Regions from separate parts of the Desulfomarina sp. genome, predicted to be linked through region 3. Evidence: riboswitches for the same ligand, from Rfam matches in the RefSeq annotation. Region 3 holds a riboswitch; each other region holds the start of a gene.
What was found. Region 3 has a riboswitch for cobalamin ahead of ACXLDX_RS13900 (hypothetical protein). Riboswitches for the same ligand answer to the same signal wherever they lie in the genome.
Positions count from the first base shown of each region.

Region 1: it holds a riboswitch for cobalamin, as region 3 does, so the genes downstream of both, trpD (anthranilate phosphoribosyltransferase) here and ACXLDX_RS13900 (hypothetical protein) in region 3, are expected to answer to the same signal.
Region 2: it holds a riboswitch for cobalamin, as region 3 does, so the genes downstream of both, ACXLDX_RS14040 (sirohydrochlorin cobaltochelatase) here and ACXLDX_RS13900 (hypothetical protein) in region 3, are expected to answer to the same signal.

Region 1 covers NZ_JBPLBA010000161.1:4,471-10,946, forward strand. Annotated here, with positions in the region: gene ACXLDX_RS09580 (TolC family protein) at 1-1,182, opposite strand, end outside; gene cobT (nicotinate-nucleotide--dimethylbenzimidazole phosphoribosyltransferase) at 1,406-3,526, opposite strand; gene ACXLDX_RS09590 (hypothetical protein) at 3,530-3,739, opposite strand; gene trpD (anthranilate phosphoribosyltransferase) at 3,742-4,860, opposite strand; cobalamin riboswitch at 5,035-5,266, opposite strand; gene ACXLDX_RS09600 (carbon-nitrogen hydrolase family protein) at 5,331-6,122, shown strand; gene ACXLDX_RS09605 (hypothetical protein) at 6,331-6,476, shown strand, end outside.
Region 2 covers NZ_JBPLBA010000254.1:568-6,806, forward strand. Annotated here, with positions in the region: gene ACXLDX_RS14020 (Re/Si-specific NAD(P)(+) transhydrogenase subunit alpha) at 1-1,198, shown strand, start outside; gene ACXLDX_RS14025 (NAD(P)(+) transhydrogenase (Re/Si-specific) subunit beta) at 1,209-1,493, shown strand; gene ACXLDX_RS14030 (IS256 family transposase) at 1,413-2,654, opposite strand; gene ACXLDX_RS14035 (NAD(P)(+) transhydrogenase (Re/Si-specific) subunit beta) at 2,653-3,990, shown strand; cobalamin riboswitch at 4,056-4,240, shown strand; gene ACXLDX_RS14040 (sirohydrochlorin cobaltochelatase) at 4,362-5,345, shown strand; gene cobI (precorrin-2 C(20)-methyltransferase) at 5,416-6,141, opposite strand.
Region 3 covers NZ_JBPLBA010000251.1:11,661-18,136, reverse strand. Annotated here, with positions in the region: gene ACXLDX_RS13920 (response regulator) at 1-544, shown strand, start outside; gene ACXLDX_RS13915 (sensor histidine kinase) at 525-1,949, shown strand; gene ACXLDX_RS13910 (endonuclease/exonuclease/phosphatase family protein) at 1,907-2,647, opposite strand; gene hemC (hydroxymethylbilane synthase) at 2,813-3,742, shown strand; cobalamin riboswitch at 3,994-4,178, shown strand; gene ACXLDX_RS13900 (hypothetical protein) at 4,247-4,453, shown strand; gene ACXLDX_RS13895 (DMT family transporter) at 4,469-5,350, shown strand; gene ACXLDX_RS13890 (DUF533 domain-containing protein) at 5,476-6,105, opposite strand.

The sequences.
Region 1 (6,476 bases), on a different contig from region 3:
TTTTTCTGTTTCTTCAATAAGCTGCAGCTCTTCCCTGGTGCTGTTGTAATCAGTTACAGCCATATTTATTCTGGCAATGGCTTCCAGGATTGACTGTTTTAAGGCCAGCTCGATCTTCCTTTGCTCATACCGGCTCTGCCGGGCCAGGATCCTGCTTTTCTCTATTTTTGACCTTGTACTGCCAAAATCGAAAATATTCCATTTCAGGTTCAGGCCGAGTTGCCAGATCTCCTGGTTGTTCCAGTCACCACTGTATTTATTAGTGCTGTCGTTAGGGCCGAAATTCTGCATATAGGAAGCGTTGAAAAGAACCTGAGGCAGAAGAGAGGCTGTTGATTTTTCGACAATTTTTTCATTTGTTTCTGCGGTCAGCCGGGCAGCCTGCAAGCGCTTCAGCTTTGTCAACCGTTCCACAAAATTTTCATGAACCGCAATGATTGATTCCGGTGTTATGTTCATTTTTTCCAGCGTTTGGAGTTGTTCCACGCCAGCAAGGTCGGCAAGTGATCCATTACTGATTTCAATTCTGGCCGTAAGCTGTTTTCGGTCAGCCTTGGCCTTTTTCAGGCTGGTTGCGGCCTTGAGTTGATCTATCCGTGCTTTTTTCCCAAGGGAGAGCTCAACCGTTATGTTGTCATACAGTTTCTGCAGAGCTCTGATATAGGCAACCAGGGAACTGTCCTGTGCCTGCAGGGAGAGAGAGCTGAGAAAAAGAGCCTTAACATTATAAATAAGTTGCTCCCTGCTCAGGGACCTGGCCGCACGGGCTGTTTCTTTGCGGAGTTCTGCAATTTCCACGGCACGTAGCTGGGCAAAGCCGGTAAAAAGAGCGACTTCGTAGATCACTCCCGCACCCAGCAGATCCTGTGTTGTCGGGACTATCGTTCCACCGGATGCAACGGTTGACGGGGTGAGAGGGGCCAGTGTTCTCGGCAGGTTGAAATGGGTATAGGAGCCGACCAGGTCAAGCCGACCAAAGCCTTTTGCCCGCTGATCAGTCAATTCTTCCCGGGCAATGTTGAGGCTTAACTGCTCTTTCTGCAGGTCCGGATTGTTTTTCAGAGCAAGTTGTACACACTCATCGAGGGTGAGTGAAAATCCAGGGACAGTCAGGCAGCTCAGCAAAAGGACCGCCAAAGAAAAAAGAAGCCTCAGCAGTGTATGTATTTTTTTACGGTTCATAATTATTCAAGGGCCCTTTACGGGGTTAATCATGGAATTAAACGAACGTTTGATTATAATAAGTCGACAGAAGAGAAAAAGCAAAGAAAAAATCATAACAGAGGTTCAAAACTGAAAATGCACCGTTATTTCCTGGAAGAGGTCAACCCCAATAATCAGGTATATCTTCAGGTTCATCTGTGTCAGGCCGGAATTCGCACGTAATCGGGGATTGATTCAGGTTTCATCGCACAACGGCTGTGGCTACTCCCGCATCATCAAACGAGGCCATTTCCCGCATCATACGGCAGGCAAGTTCGACCAGGTTCATGGTTATGGCGGCACCTGTACCTTCTCCCAGGCGCATATCAAGGTCGATGACCGGCTCCAACCCCATGATGTCCAGGGCGGTTTTCTGGCTGATTTCGACGGACCTGTGGCCGGAAACAAGGTAATCGCCGACGGCAGGGCAGAGCAGGTAGGCGAGAAGGCCTGCAGCGGTGGAAATGACACCGTCCAGGACCACGCAGCATTTCTGTGACGCCGCTGCAAGCACAGCTCCACATATGCCGCCCAGCTCATAACCGCCGACTTTGGCCAGGATGTCGACAGCATCGGCGGGATCGGGTCGATGGAGGGCAAGGCTTTTTTCAATGACCTCTACCTTGCGCTCCAGGCCGCTGTTGTCCACTCCGGTTCCCCTGCCGGTCAGCCGGGTCGGAGACAGGCCGGAAACAGCACAGATAATTGCCGTGGCACTGGTAGTGTTGCCGATTCCCATTTCGCCCATACCAACTATATCACAGGAACGGGAGTTATTTTCCGTGATGAAAATCCGGGCACCCTGCTCTATGGTTTTTATTGCCCTGCCCCTGCCCATGGCGGGTTGGATGGCAAAGTTATCAGTTCCATATGCTATTTTTTCTCGGATCAGCATGGGGTGGTCGGCAAAATCACTCTTTACACCCATGTCCACGATTGACAACTCTATGCTGTACTGGCGACAGAAAGCGTTGACGGCAGCTCCCTCCTTCAGAAAATTTTCCACCATCTGTACCGTCACCCTGGCGGGAAAAGCAGAAACACCCTCCTCGACTACACCATGGTCTCCGGCAAAGACAAACATTTTTTTATCGTTGATCTCAGGGTTTAAATTGTCCTGGATTGCCGCAAGCTGAACCGCCAGTTTTTCAATTGTGCCAAGCGCACCCAGGGGTTTTGTTTTCAGGTCGACTTTTTTCTGTGCCATATCCCGGACTGCGGCAGTGACGGGTTGTATGGATTCGGTGAGATCCTGAAGGAAGGGAGAGAGATATATGAGCTTTGGTGGGGTTGGCCGGAGTTTTTTCTTTTCCAAAGGTGTTTTTTCCTCTGGATAGGTTGCTGACGCAAGCGTTTTTCCAGACCAGTCGATAATGTATTTCAGGGCTTCGCCGGAGAGGATATGTTCCAGTACCCCTTCGACCTCTTCCGGGCCGATGCATTTTTCAACCAGCATTCCCAGGTCATCCTGTCGACGGTGGCAGAATAATACCGCCTCTTTCATATGTTTTCTTCCCGGGCCATAGGCTCCGTGAATTTCCAGTTCTTTATAGTGGATGAGGTTGAGCAGGTTTGTTTCTATCTCTTCATTTTTTTCCAGACCACTGAAATAAACAAGGCGTCCACCCTTGCGCAGTTTGGTGATGCAGAGAGAAAAGGCGATATGGGAATCGCAGCAGTTCAGGGCCAGATCAAAATCAGAAGCAACCGTATCCTTACAGAGATCCAGGTTGTTTTTCTTTGCAAATGCATCGAGTCGGGCGATTTTTTTCTGACTCCGTTCCACGACTGTTACCCGGCAGTTTTGTTCACGGCAGAGAAGCGCCGCGAGCATGCCCACCACGCCGCCCCCGTAAATGATTACCCGTGAATTCTGTTGCACGGGAAATTTTGATAAGCCGTTAATGACGCAGGCAACGGGTTCGGCAAAGGTCAGGAGGCGGGGATCGATTTTTTCCGTGACCGCAATCAGGCTGTCCCGGGGGACGGAGACAAAACTGGCAAAACCGCCATCGGAGTGAAAGCCGATGATCCGCATTTCCTCACAGAGATTTTCCCTTCCCGCCAGACAGTATCGGCACTTTCCACAGGCCTGACCGGGCCAGACGGTATACAGCCTGCCCGAGTTGTCGAAACCCGCAATTTCATGGCCCGGTACCCTGGGCAGTGTCAGGTCGCGATGGCCCTGGTTCCACATCCTGGCATCGGTGCGACAGACTGCGCAGCAGGCAACTTCAAGAATTACATGGTTGTCCTTTTCATGCAGAAACGGGGCGGATGAGGAGAATTCCAGGTTGCGGCGGCCTCTCAGTGAAAGTTGCATGGATCAATCCTCCTGATATATTTTCTCGCTGATTGTCAGCTGCACTATGATGGCTTCTGTTTTTCCTTCGCGCTTGAGTTTTTCCACAAGTTTTTTTACTTTTTCAACCTGTTCCAGCGGAAAAACGGAAGCCTTTGCCATGGCGCAGGGTCTGGCAGTGCCATCCTGAAAACGAAAATAGCTTTCCCCCTCTTTTATAACCAGAAGTTCCATGATCAGTTGACTCCCGCTTCGGCTTTCAGACCGGCAAGTTTTGCCAGCCCCGCAGCCGGATCTTCATTCTGTATTTCAACCCATTTTTCCAGTTGCGTAAGCCCTCGACCCGAGAGAAGAATTTCCCTGGCCCTGTCAACTCCTTCTCTGATTGACGGCACCATTTCCCTGACATAAAAAAGCAGACCGCTGTTTAAAATGACAGCGTCATTACGGGCATCATCACCCTGTCCGGCAAGCAGACGGATCATATTGAGGGAGGCGTCGTGGTGGTTGCTGTCTGCCGCAATGCTTTCAGGATTATGGGTCCGCAGGCCTAAATCTTCGGGAGAAAAAGTCAGTTCCTCAAAATTGCCCTGAAAGAGGTGGATTCCCCTGGTTGATCCGCAGACAGATGCTTCGTCCATCCCCCTGTCGCTGCCCGTGATAGCTCCGTAGACAATAATACCATTCCTGTAACCGATGGCGTCCATGACCTCGGCAACCGGTCTGAGAAGAACGGGAGAGTAGACACCCCGGACAGCGATTCCGGGCAGGGCCGGGTTGGCCAGGGAAGCGGCAATGTTGAGGGGGGAACCGAAACAGATTTGCGAGAGAATACGGCCGAGTGCCATGGGATGAACCCTGGGGCTCATGCCGTTGAAAAGGCCGATACCACACTCCCTGATACTGTTGGCCACCGTGTTGACATCGCATTCCATATCGACACCAAGGCTCTCGGCCATATCCACTGTTCCGCGGGCCGAGGTGATGGCACGGGCACCATGGCGGGCAATATGTATTCCTCCTGCACTGCCCACCAGGGCCGCGGCGGTACTGATATTAAATGTTTTGAAGCTGTCCATGCCGGTTCCGCAGTTATCCACGACTTCCAGGTCGTCCAGAATGACCTTTTCAGTATCGAGGTCATAAACCGCCTGCCAGCCACCGGCAACTTCGGCTGCATTTTCCCCTTTGGCGGTGAGGGCGGCGAGAAAGGCGCCCTGCTGCATTTCCGATACTTCGTTGTTCAGAATCATCTGAAAGGCGGAGAAAGATTCATCCCTGGTCAGGTCTGTTTTGGCAATAAGACGGGTTATCAATTCCCCCAGTATCTTGTTTTTTTCAGTGTTGAACCCCATAATATATATCACTCCTGCAGAAAATGAATGATGCGGAATACGGAGAAATACTGAAAAAAAGCGGGAATCAGGGCTCCGTATCCGGCGGTGGGTATTATCCTGTCATATGGATAATACGAAAAACTTTTCCGAATACAGAGAACTCCAGTGGTTAACTCTGAACGTGGAGCGAAACCGCCTCCACGGGTGCAGGCAGGCTTTCTGACTGACGAATTTACCTGCGGCCGACCGCCTTCCCGGAGAACACTCTCCAGTGACTTATCCTGGAAATCAGGATATGGTATCATTAAAAGAACTGCAGAATTGATATCAGTCGGCGCAGACTTCGAATACAGCAAGGACTGGCTTGTGACGGATTCACACCGTCTTTCCTCTTATTTTCGACACCTGCACCGGTCTTATACCTCTCTTTCTCCAGGAAATCAATATGGAAACAATGTCAGCTGACCAATACTGCCGGGAGGTGCGGAATGAAAATTACTCTTGTTCAGACAGAGGTTTCGATAAACCCCTGGGAAAACCTGGCAACGGCATCGGATGCTGTTCATCTGGCAGCGAATGAGGGGAGTTCTCTCATCGCTTTTCCCGAGACATTTATGGCCCGTCTCGAAAAGGGCATGTCGGCTGCTGAAATAGCCGAACCCTCAGACGGTCCGTTCGTCAGTGGCCTGGCCGAGCTGGCAGAACAGTATGACATAGCCATTGTCTGTGGAGTCTGGCAAAAGATTGAGGATGAAAAAAAGCGGGCAGCCAACAGTGTCGTTGTTCTTGGTCGGGATGGTGGCCTGCGGGCGGAATACCGGAAAATTCATCTCTTTGATGCGCTGAATGTGAACGAGTCGGAACAGATGGTGGCCGGTTCCCTGCCGCCTCCACTCTTTACCTGTGACGGTATCCGATTCGGTCTGGCGATCTGTTACGATCTGCGCTTCCCGGAACTTTTCAGGCATCTGGCTCTCCAGGGGGCTGAAGCGGTGGTCGTACCCGCCGCCTGGTATGGCGGGGTTCTTAAGGAAGATCACTGGCTGACTCTTCTCAGGTCACGGGCCATTGAGAATACACTCTATCTTGCAGGTGTAAACCAATGCTCAGCCCCTTTCTGCGGGCGAAGCACTGTTTTTGATCCCTTCGGTGTTATGCTGGCAGGGGCGGGAGAAACTGAAGCCCTGGTGTCAGTTAATATTGACAAGGAACGTCTGGAGGATATTCGCGCACGGTTGCCGGCTCTCAAACATATCCGCCGTGGTTTGTTTTTCGGCTGAAGACTCGACAATATTGTCGAGCGGTCGGTAGATTGTCGAAAAGTTTTTCTGGAGAGAATGGTGGATATATTATAACATGTTGAATATATGAAAGATAAATTAAACTTATTATCTGGCACGGTTGTTGATAATTCTTTTGGGAACGCACCTGTTCCGGCAGTTAAAAGATCCAGGTGTAAAACAGAATTACCAACAACAGGAGGACAGCATGTTTAACAGGAAAAACCTTTCCAGAGCCTTTCTTATCGCTTCAGCTTTAACCCTTATTTCAGTTCCGGTGATGGCCGGGCATGGCCATGGTCCGGGAGACGGGACGGGAAATGGCGGAGTGGGTCCTGCTGATGGAAGTGGTAA
Region 2 (6,239 bases), on a different contig from region 3:
CCTGGCCATGGATTCAATTCCCAGAATTTCCAGAGCGCAAAAGATGGACGCGCTGAGTTCAATGGCAAATATCGGCGGCTACCGTGCTGTAATAGAGGCGGCCCAGCACTTCGGTCGTTTTTTCACCGGCCAGATAACAGCCGCGGGCAAAGTTCCGCCTGCCGCAGTTCTTGTTATCGGCGCCGGTGTAGCCGGCCTGTCTGCAATTGGTACGGCCAGGAGCATGGGGGCAATCGTCCGCGCTTTTGATACCCGCCCCGAGGTAAAAGAACAGGTCGAAAGTATGGATGCCGAATTCCTGATGCTCGATTTTTCCGATGAAAACGGCAGCGGTGAAGGTGGTTATGCCAAGGTAATGAGTGATGAGTTCATCAAAGCTGAAATGGCTCTTTTTGCGGAACAGGCAAGAGAAGTTGACATAATTATCACTACGGCTCTCATCCCGGGCAGACCTGCTCCTGAGCTGATCACCGAAGCAATGGTGCGCAGCATGAAGGAAGGCAGTGTCATCGTTGACCTGGCCGCGGAAATGGGCGGCAACTGTAAACTGACGGAAGCAGATAAGGTCATAGTGAAACACGGTGTTACCATAATAGGTTATACGGATTTACCATCACGTCTCGCGACCCAGTCAAGCCAACTGTATTCCACCAACCTCCGCCACCTGCTTACTGAACTGACTCCCGAAAAAGATGGGAAAATCAATATCAATATGCAGGATGAGGTGATTCGTGGTGCAACTGTAATCAGGGAAGGTGAAATAACCTGGCCACCCCCTCCCCCCAGGCTTTCAGCTTCACCTCCAAAACAGGAACAGCCCGCCGCACCACCGGAACCAGTAGAAGAGAAAAAACCGAATCCTTTAGGTGTGATTCTACCTTTCGTCATCGGAGCATTGGCTCTTCTGGGGCTTGGAGGTATTGCTCCCCCTGAGTTCATGTCCCATTTCACCGTCTTTGTTCTGGCCTGTTTTATCGGTTATATGGTTGTCTGGAATGTGACACCGTCCCTGCACACACCCCTCATGAGCGTAACAAACGCGATCAGCTCCATTATTATTATTGGCGCACTGCTCCAGATATCTTCGGAAAGCCGGTTAATCATGTTTCTTGCCGGAATCACCATTCTTATAACCAGCATAAATATTTTCGGTGGATTCGCAGTTACTCACCGCATGCTTGCCATGTTCAGGAAATAGGAGGAAACCCATGACACAAGGTATTGTTACAGCAGCCTATATCGGGGCAAGCATCATGTTCATACTGGCCCTTGGCGGACTCAGTCGGCCGGAAACTTCAAGAAGGGGTAATTTTTTTGGTATCCTGGGTATGATACTGGCGCTTTCAGCCACTGTCATCGGGATTGTATCGAACAACTACTTTATCTTAATTGCAGGAATTCTCATGGTAGTGTCAACTTTTCTGTGTGAAATTGTTCCAGGCCAATTTTTTAAGGTTCGGAAGGTTTCTTCCCACTTTTCCAATCGGATTTGACCTCCAATGCAATTCCATTCTCAGTGAAATAAAAGCCAGGAGCCGGTAACAGGCATCCTCTCCAGCCACTATTTCCATTGGTTTGGTTCTTCGTTTAAATTCCTTGTTTAATCGTTCAATTACGTTCGTTGTCCGAAGAGAAATCCACTCCTCCTGTGGAAAACTGAAAAACGTCAGGCAGGAATCGAGAGATCGGTCTAGACAGGCAACTGCCGATGGTAGATCCTTCCCCCATCTGCTGATAAAATTTTCATAGAGCTCAAGGGCTTTTTTCTTAGAAGAAGCATAAAAAATGGACCTTACTCCATCTGCGACAATTTCCTTTTGTTTCTTAGGAACTTTTGCAAGTATATTTCTCGCAACATGCACCTGACAACGCTGTACACGGGCATTGGAAAATTCTTCCCGAAATACTTTCTCAAGACCTGGAAGACCATCCATGATACCAAGTTGAACAACACTTCCGTCCAGACCTCTTTCTTTGAGGTCTTTGAAAAACTCTCTCCAGATAACTGACGATTCTTTGTCGCCGGCTTGAAGACTGAGAACCAACTTCTGACCCGTCTCGTTCACTCCTATTGCTGCCAGTACGGGGGTCAGTTCAACTGACTGGCAATATCGCATCGGGAAATTGACACCATCGATGAAAATATATTTGATTTTTTCCTGAGAAAGGTCTCTACGTCTCCATTTTTCCACAGACTCGGACAATTCAGAATTCACATTACTGATCTCTGTTGGAGAAATGGATCTTCCAATAAGTCTGCGTGAAAGCATTGATAAACTGCGTGTACTGATACCAGCAAGAAACATCATGCTCATATCACGACTGATTTCTTTTTCGTACTGTTTGCTCCGAGGAAGAATTTGTGTGTTATATTTTCCAGCCCTGTCACGAGGAACCTTGACTTTTACTTCTCCTATTCCCTTAAGAGCAAATTTCCTTTTATATGAACCATTACGGTGGTTTGATTCTCCATCTTGACGCTCATATGGTTCTCTGCCAAGAAAATTACTCATCTCTGCTTTCATAATAGAAGACAAGTACTCACCTACGGTCTGCCGCAGATCAACACGGATCATCTCAAACAGTGATTCTGGTTGCTGTTGAATCTCGTTGAATATTTCTACAACTTCAGGTACGCTGATTTCCACTTTCATGGCGCTTCTCCTTTTAGGTTTGATCTTTTTGCGAATTTCAAAACCGTATTATAGGAAAAGCGCCTTTTTTCTGCCTCTTATAATTTCACACAATATATTTTACACTACCATTCTCATCGGTGGATCCATTGGCCTGGTTCTGGCCGGAAAAGTAAAGATGACTCAAATGCCGGAGCTGGTTGCAATCCTGCACAGCCTGGTCGGCTTAGCCGCAGTGCTTGTCGGATTTGCCAATTTCCTGGATCACGACCCTGCGCTTGTCGGGACGGACAGAACCATCCATGACATAGAAACCTACCTGGGCATATTTATTGGAGCCCTCACCTTTTCAGGATCAATAATCGCCTTCCTCAAGCTCAGTGGTAAAATCGGCGGCAAACCTCTGCTGCTCCCGGGCCGGCACTGGCTCAATCTTGCTCTGCTTGTCGGCGCCCTCACCTTATGTACCGGTTTTGTGAGACAATCCGCTGCGGGAGGTGGCACATCTTCACTTGTCATGATGACCATAATCGCTCTCGTTTTCGGCGTGCATATGGTTATGGCGATTGGTGGAGCCGATATGCCGGTGGTCGTTTCCATGCTGAACAGTTATTCGGGCTGGGCGGCAGCTGCAACCGGATTCATGCTGAATAATGACCTGTTGATCGTGGTCGGCGCCCTTGTAGGAAGCAGTGGTGCCATTCTCAGTTATATAATGTGCCGGGCAATGAATCGTAAGTTCATCTCCGTTATCGCCGGAGGTTTCGGGACATCGGGAGGCAAGGCTGCATCAGCACCGGAAGGAGAAGCCGGGAACATTATCCCTGTTGAAAGTGCAGAGGTGGCTGAGTTACTGCTTAATGCCGAAGAAGTAATGATTATTCCCGGCTACGGTATGGCGGTGGCCCAGGCTCAACATACCGTGCATGAAATAACCAGAAGACTGCGCGCTGAAAATATCAATGTCCGTTTCGGCATCCATCCGGTGGCCGGTCGTATGCCCGGCCATATGAACGTCCTCCTTGCTGAAGCGAAAGTTCCATATGACATCGTTTTTGAACTTGATGAAATCAATGATGACTTCCCGGATATTGATGTTTCCGTGGTCATTGGTGCCAATGACATAGTAAATCCGGCAGCCCAGGAAGTACCTGACAGCCCCATCGCAGGAATGCCGGTACTCGAATGCTGGAAGAGTAAAACCACCATCGTTTTGAAACGATCCATGGCAACAGGCTATGCAGGGGTATCAAACCCTCTCTTTTACAAGGAAAACACGCGGATGCTCTTCGGCGACGCCAGGGAAAGTCTGGACAGTGTGCTGAAAAATCTCAACCAGGAGAATGTTCGGGAATAGGCCTCTTTTCACAGTTCTTTCTCCCCAAGTATCAGACACCCTTGACTTGCCGTTCTGTTTTGAGTACAGTTACACCGTTTTCAGGTATCCGTAAATACGGATGAAAAGGGAACCCGGTTAAATTCCGGGACGGGCCCGCCGCTGTAACCGGGGACGAATTCCGCATGATGTCACTGTCTGATTCAGATGGGAAGGCGCGGAAGGAGAAAGATCCGGAAGTCAGAAGACCTGCCTGAGACATGTCTGCGTTCCAGGCAGGGAAACAGACAACGGCACATCTGGGATAAAGAAGGGACATCCCGGATCAATTTTAATAATTGGTCCGGGATTTTTTCGTTTATCTCAGGGCCGCTTGAAAGGGAGATTTTTTCATGAAGCTGAAAACCGTTTTTCTCACGGCTGCTGTTGTAAGCATATTTGCCGTACAAACCGTATCCGCAGGGGAACATAAAGTGGAGCATAAAAATGGTGTTGTTCTGGCCATGTTCGGCACCACGGTTGAACCGGCCCTGCAGGGGCTGCTGAACATCAGGGAAAAAATGGCCAAAGCGTACCCGGACACTCCTGTACGTTTTGCCTTCACATCCAATATCATCCGCCGCATCTGGCAGAAACGGGCCAAAGACCCGGCCTACATTAAAGCACATCCGGAAATACCCGCAGAAATCCTGCACGTCCAGGGACCACTGGCAACTATTGCCAATTTTCAGGATGACGGCTATGACACTATAATTGTCCAACCCACCCATATCGCTCCGGCGGAGGAATTCCTCGATCTCAGCAGTTATGTCAAGGCAATTGGCTCCATTGACACCATCAAGAAAAAATTCAAACCGTTCAACAAACTTGTCATCGGCCGGCCCATGCTCGGTACTTTCGGTGTTACACACCCCTATGATGAGGATATCAAGAGAGCGGTCAAGGCCATGAAGGAAGATGTGGATCGCGCCAGAGCTAAAAAAGCCGCACTGGTTTACATGGGACACGGTAACGACTTCTTCCCCTCGGGCGGTTCATATCTCCAGTTTGCCCACGAAATGAACCAGGCGTATCCCGATGTACTCACCATAGTGGGTACTGTTGAAGGATATCCAGGTGTTACGGAAGTTATAAATAAGTTAAAACACGCGGGCGTTAAAAACGTTTATATCCGGGCTTTCATGATCGTCGCGGGCGACCATGCCCGTAACGATATGGCAGGGCCCGAGGAAGATTCCTGGAAATCTCTTATGGAAAAAGAAGGCATCACCGTACACCCCTACCTGCACGGAATGGGAGAAAATGACAAAATTGCCGAGATTTACGTGCGGCACGCAGCGGACGCGGCCAAAGACGCGGGAATTGAGTTGAAATAGTGATGCGTTGAGATCTTGTGCGGACGCCCCGGTGCCCGCACAAAAATGAGGATGAGAACAGTTTCAGGATTCAGGTTTTACGCACAATTATCGTTGAGAAATAGTGTATCTCTCTGCCGACAGCCTGGCTGATATCACTCCATATTTTCTGATCGCCGAGGCTGCACCTTTCAACCAGCACCGCCTTATGGAGGAGGTCGAGCCTGTCCAGCAGTCCCGCAAGTCTCGCCATGACCTTGTGAACCTTCATAAAAACAATGGTATCACTGGCTTCAAGTATTTTTTCAATCTCGCAGTCTTCAAAGGTGGCAGGAATGACAACAAGTTTTTCATCACCGAGACAGAGGGGCGTCGCAGTGACCGCCGATGACGCGCCAATGGCGGAAACACCCGGAACGATTTTTACGCTGAAAGGATGACCGAGTTTCTCCAAGGTCTCGCAGACATAAAAGCCCGTACTGTAAATAGCAGGATCACCCAGGGTGGGAAAAGCCACATCCTTCCCCGATTGAAGGTAAGCGAGGATGGTTTCGGCGGCTTCCCGCCAGGCATTGTCCACCTCAGTCTCCGGTCTTTTCCCCCTGTGCACCTGTTTCATGGGGAAATGATGGGACAGAATTGTTTTCCCGGTGGACTCCACCTCTCCTGCGGCTATACTGAGAGCCATACTCCCGCCATGCTTATAGGCTGACGGTACAAACCAGATGTCACATTTTTCCAGAGTCCGCACCGCTTTCAGCGTCATCAATTCAGGATCACCGGGACCAACGCCGATCAGATAAAATGTACCCTGCATTATCACCTGCCATAGTTATGAAATATGTAATGAAAGTTCGGAGATCAACAGCAGCACCGGAAGTGAAAATTACTTATTTGATCCACCCGGATAAAAAA
Region 3 (6,476 bases):
ATATGATGCCGCGGTGATAGACCTGATGCTTCCCCGTCTCGATGGTTTGAGCCTGATCGAAACTCTGCGGACGGAAGGGGTGAACACCCCTGTCCTGATTCTCAGCGCCAAACAGTCAGTGGATGATCGAATCCAGGGATTGCAGAGGGGAGGTGATGACTATATGATCAAGCCTTTTTCCTTCAGTGAGTTGCTGGCAAGGATAAAAGCCCTGATACGCAGAGACAGAAAGTCCACTCTGCCAACTTTACTCAGTGTTGGAAACCTGGAAATGGACCTGTTGAAGCATGAGGTGTACCGTGAAGGAGAGAAAATAGAATTGCCGGCCAAGGAGTATGCTCTTCTTGAATATATGATGCGCAATGCGGGAGTGGTTCTCTCCAAGACGGCAATTCTCGAACGCGTATATGACTACTCCTTCGATCCCCAGACCAATGTGGTGGATGTTCTTGTCTGTCGATTGAGAAACAAGGTGGATAAAGATTATAATGAAAAGATGATCCATACCGTCAGGGGCGTAGGCTATGTCCTTAAAGCTGAATAGGGAGGATGTTTCCTGGTCCAGAATAAAACGGGCCCTGCCCCTGTTTTTTCTGCTCTGGTCCGGTGGTGCATTGCTGGCAACCCTGCTTTTATTTACTGTCCGGGGCAGTCTGCAGGAGATTGAAAGAGAAGCAACCGGGAAAATGCTCAATGATTACCTGGCGACCGGTAATGCCGTGGATTTGCACCTTGGTTTTATCCCCATGGGAAGTCGGGAGCCGTTGCGGGGACTTGCGTTTATAAGAATGGTTCGTGGCAGTGACCATGTAATTCTGGTCAATGAACATGGGGAGCATCTGGACATCAAGGCCCTGGTTGATCTGTCTCCCACAGAGGAGGGAGTCTGGCTCCGTATTGGCAGCGGCGTGGAACAGAGAGTGTTGACCATTGTTACCGGAAAATATGGGGATAATGTTATTGTTCAGGCAGGCGCGGATAGTCGTGCAAACTTTCGTGTCTATAAAATGCTGGAAAAACGGATAATTGTAATTGTCCTTCTCAGTTCGTTGCTTCTTTTGCCACTTGCACTGTTTTATGTTCGGTTGAGTCTGACCCCGTTGGTTTCAACGGAAAAATCAATCAGTGAGCTTATTCTCCGGCCGAAATCGACACTTCTTCCCGAGCAGGGAAACGGGCCGGAGCTGGACAGGCTGTACAAACAGATCAACTCCCTGCTTGTCCAGAATCGTCAGCTTGTTAAAGAGATGCAGGATTCTCTTGACAATGTTGCTCACGATTTGCGTACTCCCATGACCAGGCTGCGGTCCGTGGCTGAATACGGACTGCAGGCTGATGACGATTGTGAGAAGTTGAGGGAGGCCCTGTCGGACTGCCTGGAAGAATCAGAACGGGTACTGGCCATGTTGAAAATTATGATGAGTGTGGCGGAAGCGGAATCCGGAACCATGCGCCTTGATCTGCAGCGATGTGAAGTGGGGGAGCTTCTGGCGGAAATTGTCACTCTCTATGAGTATGTCGCTGAGGAAAAAAAGGTGGAAGTGAGTCTTGAGGCAGAGGAGGAACTTCATCTCATTGTTGATCGAACAAGAATTTCCCAGGTCTGGGCCAATCTGCTTGATAATGCTGTTAAATATGGACGGGCAGGAGGGTGGGTAAAAATATCTGCCGGAGTTGAGGGAGGATTCTGCCTGGTTGTTTTTGAAGATAACGGCATGGGTATATCAGAAAATGAACAGGGACGTATCTGGGAAAGATTGTACCGGGGGGATCGCAGTCGCTCGGAAAAAGGTCTTGGCCTGGGCTTGAATTACGTGCGGGCGGTGGTTGAGACTCACGGGGGAAGTGTGTCAGTCCGGTCAGTTCTGCACGAAGGCAGTCGTTTTGAGGTCAGACTGCCCCTGGATCAGCTCTCAATACAGGAAAAATCACAGACCAGCGGGGAATGATCGGAGAGTCTGACATCGGGAATATAAAAATTGTCGATACGTATTCCCTCGCTGTGCAGAATAAAATCAATCTGCCGCTGCGGGGCGTGGCTGGGGTGTGAAGGTGCATTGGTCACATTGGCATTTTTCAGGCCGGTTGCGGCCAGAAAAAGACTGAGTTCTCCACTGCCCCAGAATGTATTGAAATCACCGGCAATGATTAGTTCCTTGTCGGTTTTCAGGGTCAGGTTATGCAGGTATTCCAATTGGTTCTGTCTGTGTCTGTATTTTAGAGAGAGGTGGACGATGAAGATGGCGATTTCCTGTAAATCCGTCTGAATGACCAGTCGTTTTACCCCCTGTTCAAAGTAATGAAAGGTATGACTGACAATACCCTGCCGGGTGAGCAGGGCGTTTGACTGCCGGTTGAGCAGAGGAACAATCTGGGCGATGGAATCCCCGGGATATTTATTTTCCACGACGTAATCGAATCCAAGTTTTCTGGCAATGGTTCCGGCCTGGCAGAACTTTCCTGACCTGTAAGAGCCGGAATCCACCTCCACCAGAGCGACAATATCAGGATTGACTGATGAGATAAAATTGATTATCCGTTGGAGATTGACATCCGTTTTTTTAAAGAAACCGGAAAATGGCAGGGGCAGATGATACCCGTTTTTATGCCCCGTTGCGTAACGTATATTATAGAGAAGTAATCGCATATTGATATGATACTGATTTCAATTGCAGTAAGCAAATTGAGTGAGTAATTTGCCCCGGATTTTTTGTAACATTTCCTGCCCGGCTGAGCTTTTACGGGTAATCAGAATATGACCTGGATCCTGCAATTGCGGGATTCAGGTGTGAATTTAATCAGGACCTGACTTATGATAATCATTGGCTCGAGAAAAAGTAAGCTTGCCATGTGGCAGACGCTGACGGTGGCAGATGCGCTGAATGAAAACGGCATGGAGACGCGGATAAACAGTATGGAAACACGGGGAGACAGGATTCTCGATGTTTCTATTGCCAAAATTGGCAGTAAGGGGGTTTTTACTGAAGAGCTGGAAGAACAGCTCGCATCGGGAACAACTGATATTGCCGTGCACAGTGCCAAGGACATGCAGTCCAGTCTGCCGGAGGGATTTGCCCTGATAGCCTTTATGGAGAGGGAAAAGGTCAATGATGTTCTGGTGAGCAGGAACAGAACAATTGACCTTGAGGATCCTTCACGGCCGGTTCGAATCGGGACTTCCTCGGTGAGGAGAAAGGCCCTGCTTCGTCACTATTATCCCCATGTGGAGACTGTGGAGATGCGGGGAAATCTCCAGACCAGGATTGCCAAAATGGACAATGGTGACTGTGATGCCCTGATGCTGGCCTATGCCGGAGTGAAACGCATGAAATATGACGGGCTGATTGTTATGGAATTTGATGAAATGAAATTTATACCTCCCGTCGGTCAGGGGTGCATTGCCATCGAGGCGGCAACTTCCCTGGATTCTGTAAAACTGAGTCGGATTCGTGACTGCCTCAATGACGTTGACAGTGAGGTGTGTCTCCTGGCAGAGCGCGCTTTCCTGAAAAAACTTGAAGGCGGCTGTTCCATACCGGCCTTTGGCCTGGCCGTCCTGGAGGGTAATGAGATTATTCTTCATGCAGGTCTTGCCAGTCTCGACGGGCAGCATATTATCCGTCGAAAGGAGAAGGGAGCCAGGAAAGATGCTGAAAAAATAGGAAAAAGAGCTGGAGAGTATATCCTGGAAAACGGGGGGCGGGAGATGCTGTCTGAGATCCGAAGACAGCAGAAAGACTGAAATCTAAATGTATTTTTCTCACAGAGTTGCTCCTCCTGTGACCAAATGCGATAATTCTTTTATGGTAATTACTCACAGGTACCTCAGCTTTTCACGGTCTCTTTTGTCCGCATAGTAGGCCATAGCGAACAAAAGAGCCTGCAAAAATCTGCGGCACCTGTGAGCAATTACAGTTCAGAGATAATAAAATCACATAATTGCTACCCCTGTGAGTAGTTACCTTTTCTGTTGACTATAAAAAAAGAAAACGATAATCTGAATTGAATCAGGGTGTCGCTGATGTTTGCGACCAAAAGGGAACCCGGTGTAAATCCGGGACGGGCCCGCCGCTGTAACCGGGGACGAAAATCGCACAGGCCACTGAATCTTTTTCGGGAAGGCGCGATGAGTAGGAAGAGCCGGAAGTCAGAATACCTGCCCTGATCATATTACAAGTGCCCCGGGTTTGGGAATACTTGTTGTCGTCTTGTATCTGTGGTGAAATCAGGGCCCCCGGATCAGAAAATGGTTCGGGGATTTTTGTTTCCCGGACATTGTCCAAGAAACACAACTCTGGAGGAAATCATGGATAAGAAAGAATGGGCATATGCAAAACAGGCTGCCCTATCGGCAAAAGACTGGGATGTTTTTCAGGCGATTATCAGAAATTGCAGAAAACTGCTGCATCCACCCATTCGACAGGTTGTCTTCGTGGGGGGAAAAAGAGGGTAAGGAGCCCATGGTCGTGTGACAAAATCCCGATTGCAGGAACTGCTTCCGGTACTGGCTCTGTTGCTGGCCATGGTGCTTTGGGCCAGTTCCTTTATTGCTCTGAAGATTGCCTTTGTGGAGTATGATCCTGTAGTTGTGATTTTCGGGCGAATGCTGGTGGCAACACTCTGTTTTCTCCTGGTGGGCAGGCGTCTTGCCCGATCGCTGGATTATCGTGCCGGAGATTACAGGCTTATACTCTTCATGGCATTTTGCGAGCCGTGTCTCTATTTTATTTTTGAAGCAAAGGCTGTTGAGAATACCACAGCTTCCCAGGCAGGCATGATTACAGCCATGCTTCCTGTTCTGGTGATGGTGGCAGCATCAGTCGTCCTGAAGGAAAAAATAAGCTGGAAAGGATGGATTGGAGCGCTGGTTGCCGTGACAGGGGTCTGCTGGTTGACCCTGGAATCGTCTCCCTCCTCTGATGCACCCAATCCTGTCCTGGGGAACTTTCTGGAGTTTATGGCCATGGTCTGTGCCACCGGCTATACCATTGCCCTGAAACGTCTGACCAGACGTTACTCTCCTTTTCTGCTCACCGCCGTCCAGGCACTTGTCGGCAGTTTCTTTTATTTCCCGCTGCTTTTTCTCCCCGGCACAGTCATGCCTGGTGCCTTTCACCTGTCTTCGGCCCTGGCCATAGTTTACCTGGGAGCGGTCATCACTCTCGGGGCTTACGGCCTCTATAACTATGCCGTAGCATATGTACCCGCCAGCAGAGCCACGTTGTATGTCAATCTCATTCCAGTGTTTACGGTCATACTGAGCTGGATGATTCTCGGAGAAACTTTTTCATTGATTCAATGCGCTGCGGCCATGGTCATAATCGGCGGGGTTTATATCAGCCAGAGGTGACATAAGTCCTCACAGGGATGACAACTATATGATTGTATTATTTTTGCGAGTAGTGGTGAATGACAGTAACCGGCCGGCCGGGAGATTTATAGCCAGTCGATCTACCGGCGAGGCGGCCTGACTATTTATTCCGCCTCAGTCTCTATACCTTTTCTGGTTGCTTCGTCAAGGGCCAGGGCTTCTGCGAACCTGTCAAACCATCGTCTCTCTTCCGGAGTGTCTATGGGTACAGATCGTACTGCCAGGGTATACATTGCTTTGCAGACGGCAGGGTCTGTAATGTTTTCCGTCAGTTCATCAATGGATTTCGGGTTGTGTATTTGTTCCAGCAGAAACTCATTTTCCTTCCCACTCAATTCCGCCTTGCCAAATTGGTCAAGAATTGCCTTCTTTTCATCTTCATCCACATAACCGTCGGCGTAAGCTGCACTGATTATTACCTGGATCATCCTTATTGCCAGTTCATTATTACCAATACCTGCATTTGTTTCCGCAGGAGGAACCGGTGGAGGTGGCGGGCCGGAACCGGGAGGGGGAGGTGGTGTTCCCGGGGAACTTCCAGGTGGGGGTGGAGGGGGAGGAGACTCCTGCTTTCTGTTCTGATCTTTAAAGATTTCAAAAGCGCCGACACCGAGGCCGATTGCGGTCATCAGCCCTCCGCTGGAGGCAATATTTCCCAGCATGGATCCTTTGCCACTGCTGGAACCTATGACTTCCTGCACGAGTTTTCCAAGAAGTTTTTCTGCGTTAAACATGACTGTTTTTTCCCAGGTGTTAGATAGTGCCTGTCCATAGTTAATCTTTTTGCCCGATATCTGCGTTGGCCGAAAAATTTTATCCTCGGAGGTAAGCGTAGACTCCGATATCAATAATATGCCTGCGGTAAAATTTCCCGTGCGCTTTGATCTCGAACAAAAATCCTCATTTATGGACAGGCACTGGATATTGATTTTTAAAAACTGCCAAGCGTAACTGCTTACAGAACCACATCTTTTTACGTTCTCTTTTGTCCGCACAGGTCGGTAAAAATGAAGAAGAGCCTGAAAAAATTTGTGGCACCTGAAGGCATTTACAGTTCAGAGGTAATAAAACCACACAGTTGCTATCCCTGTGACCAGTTACAATC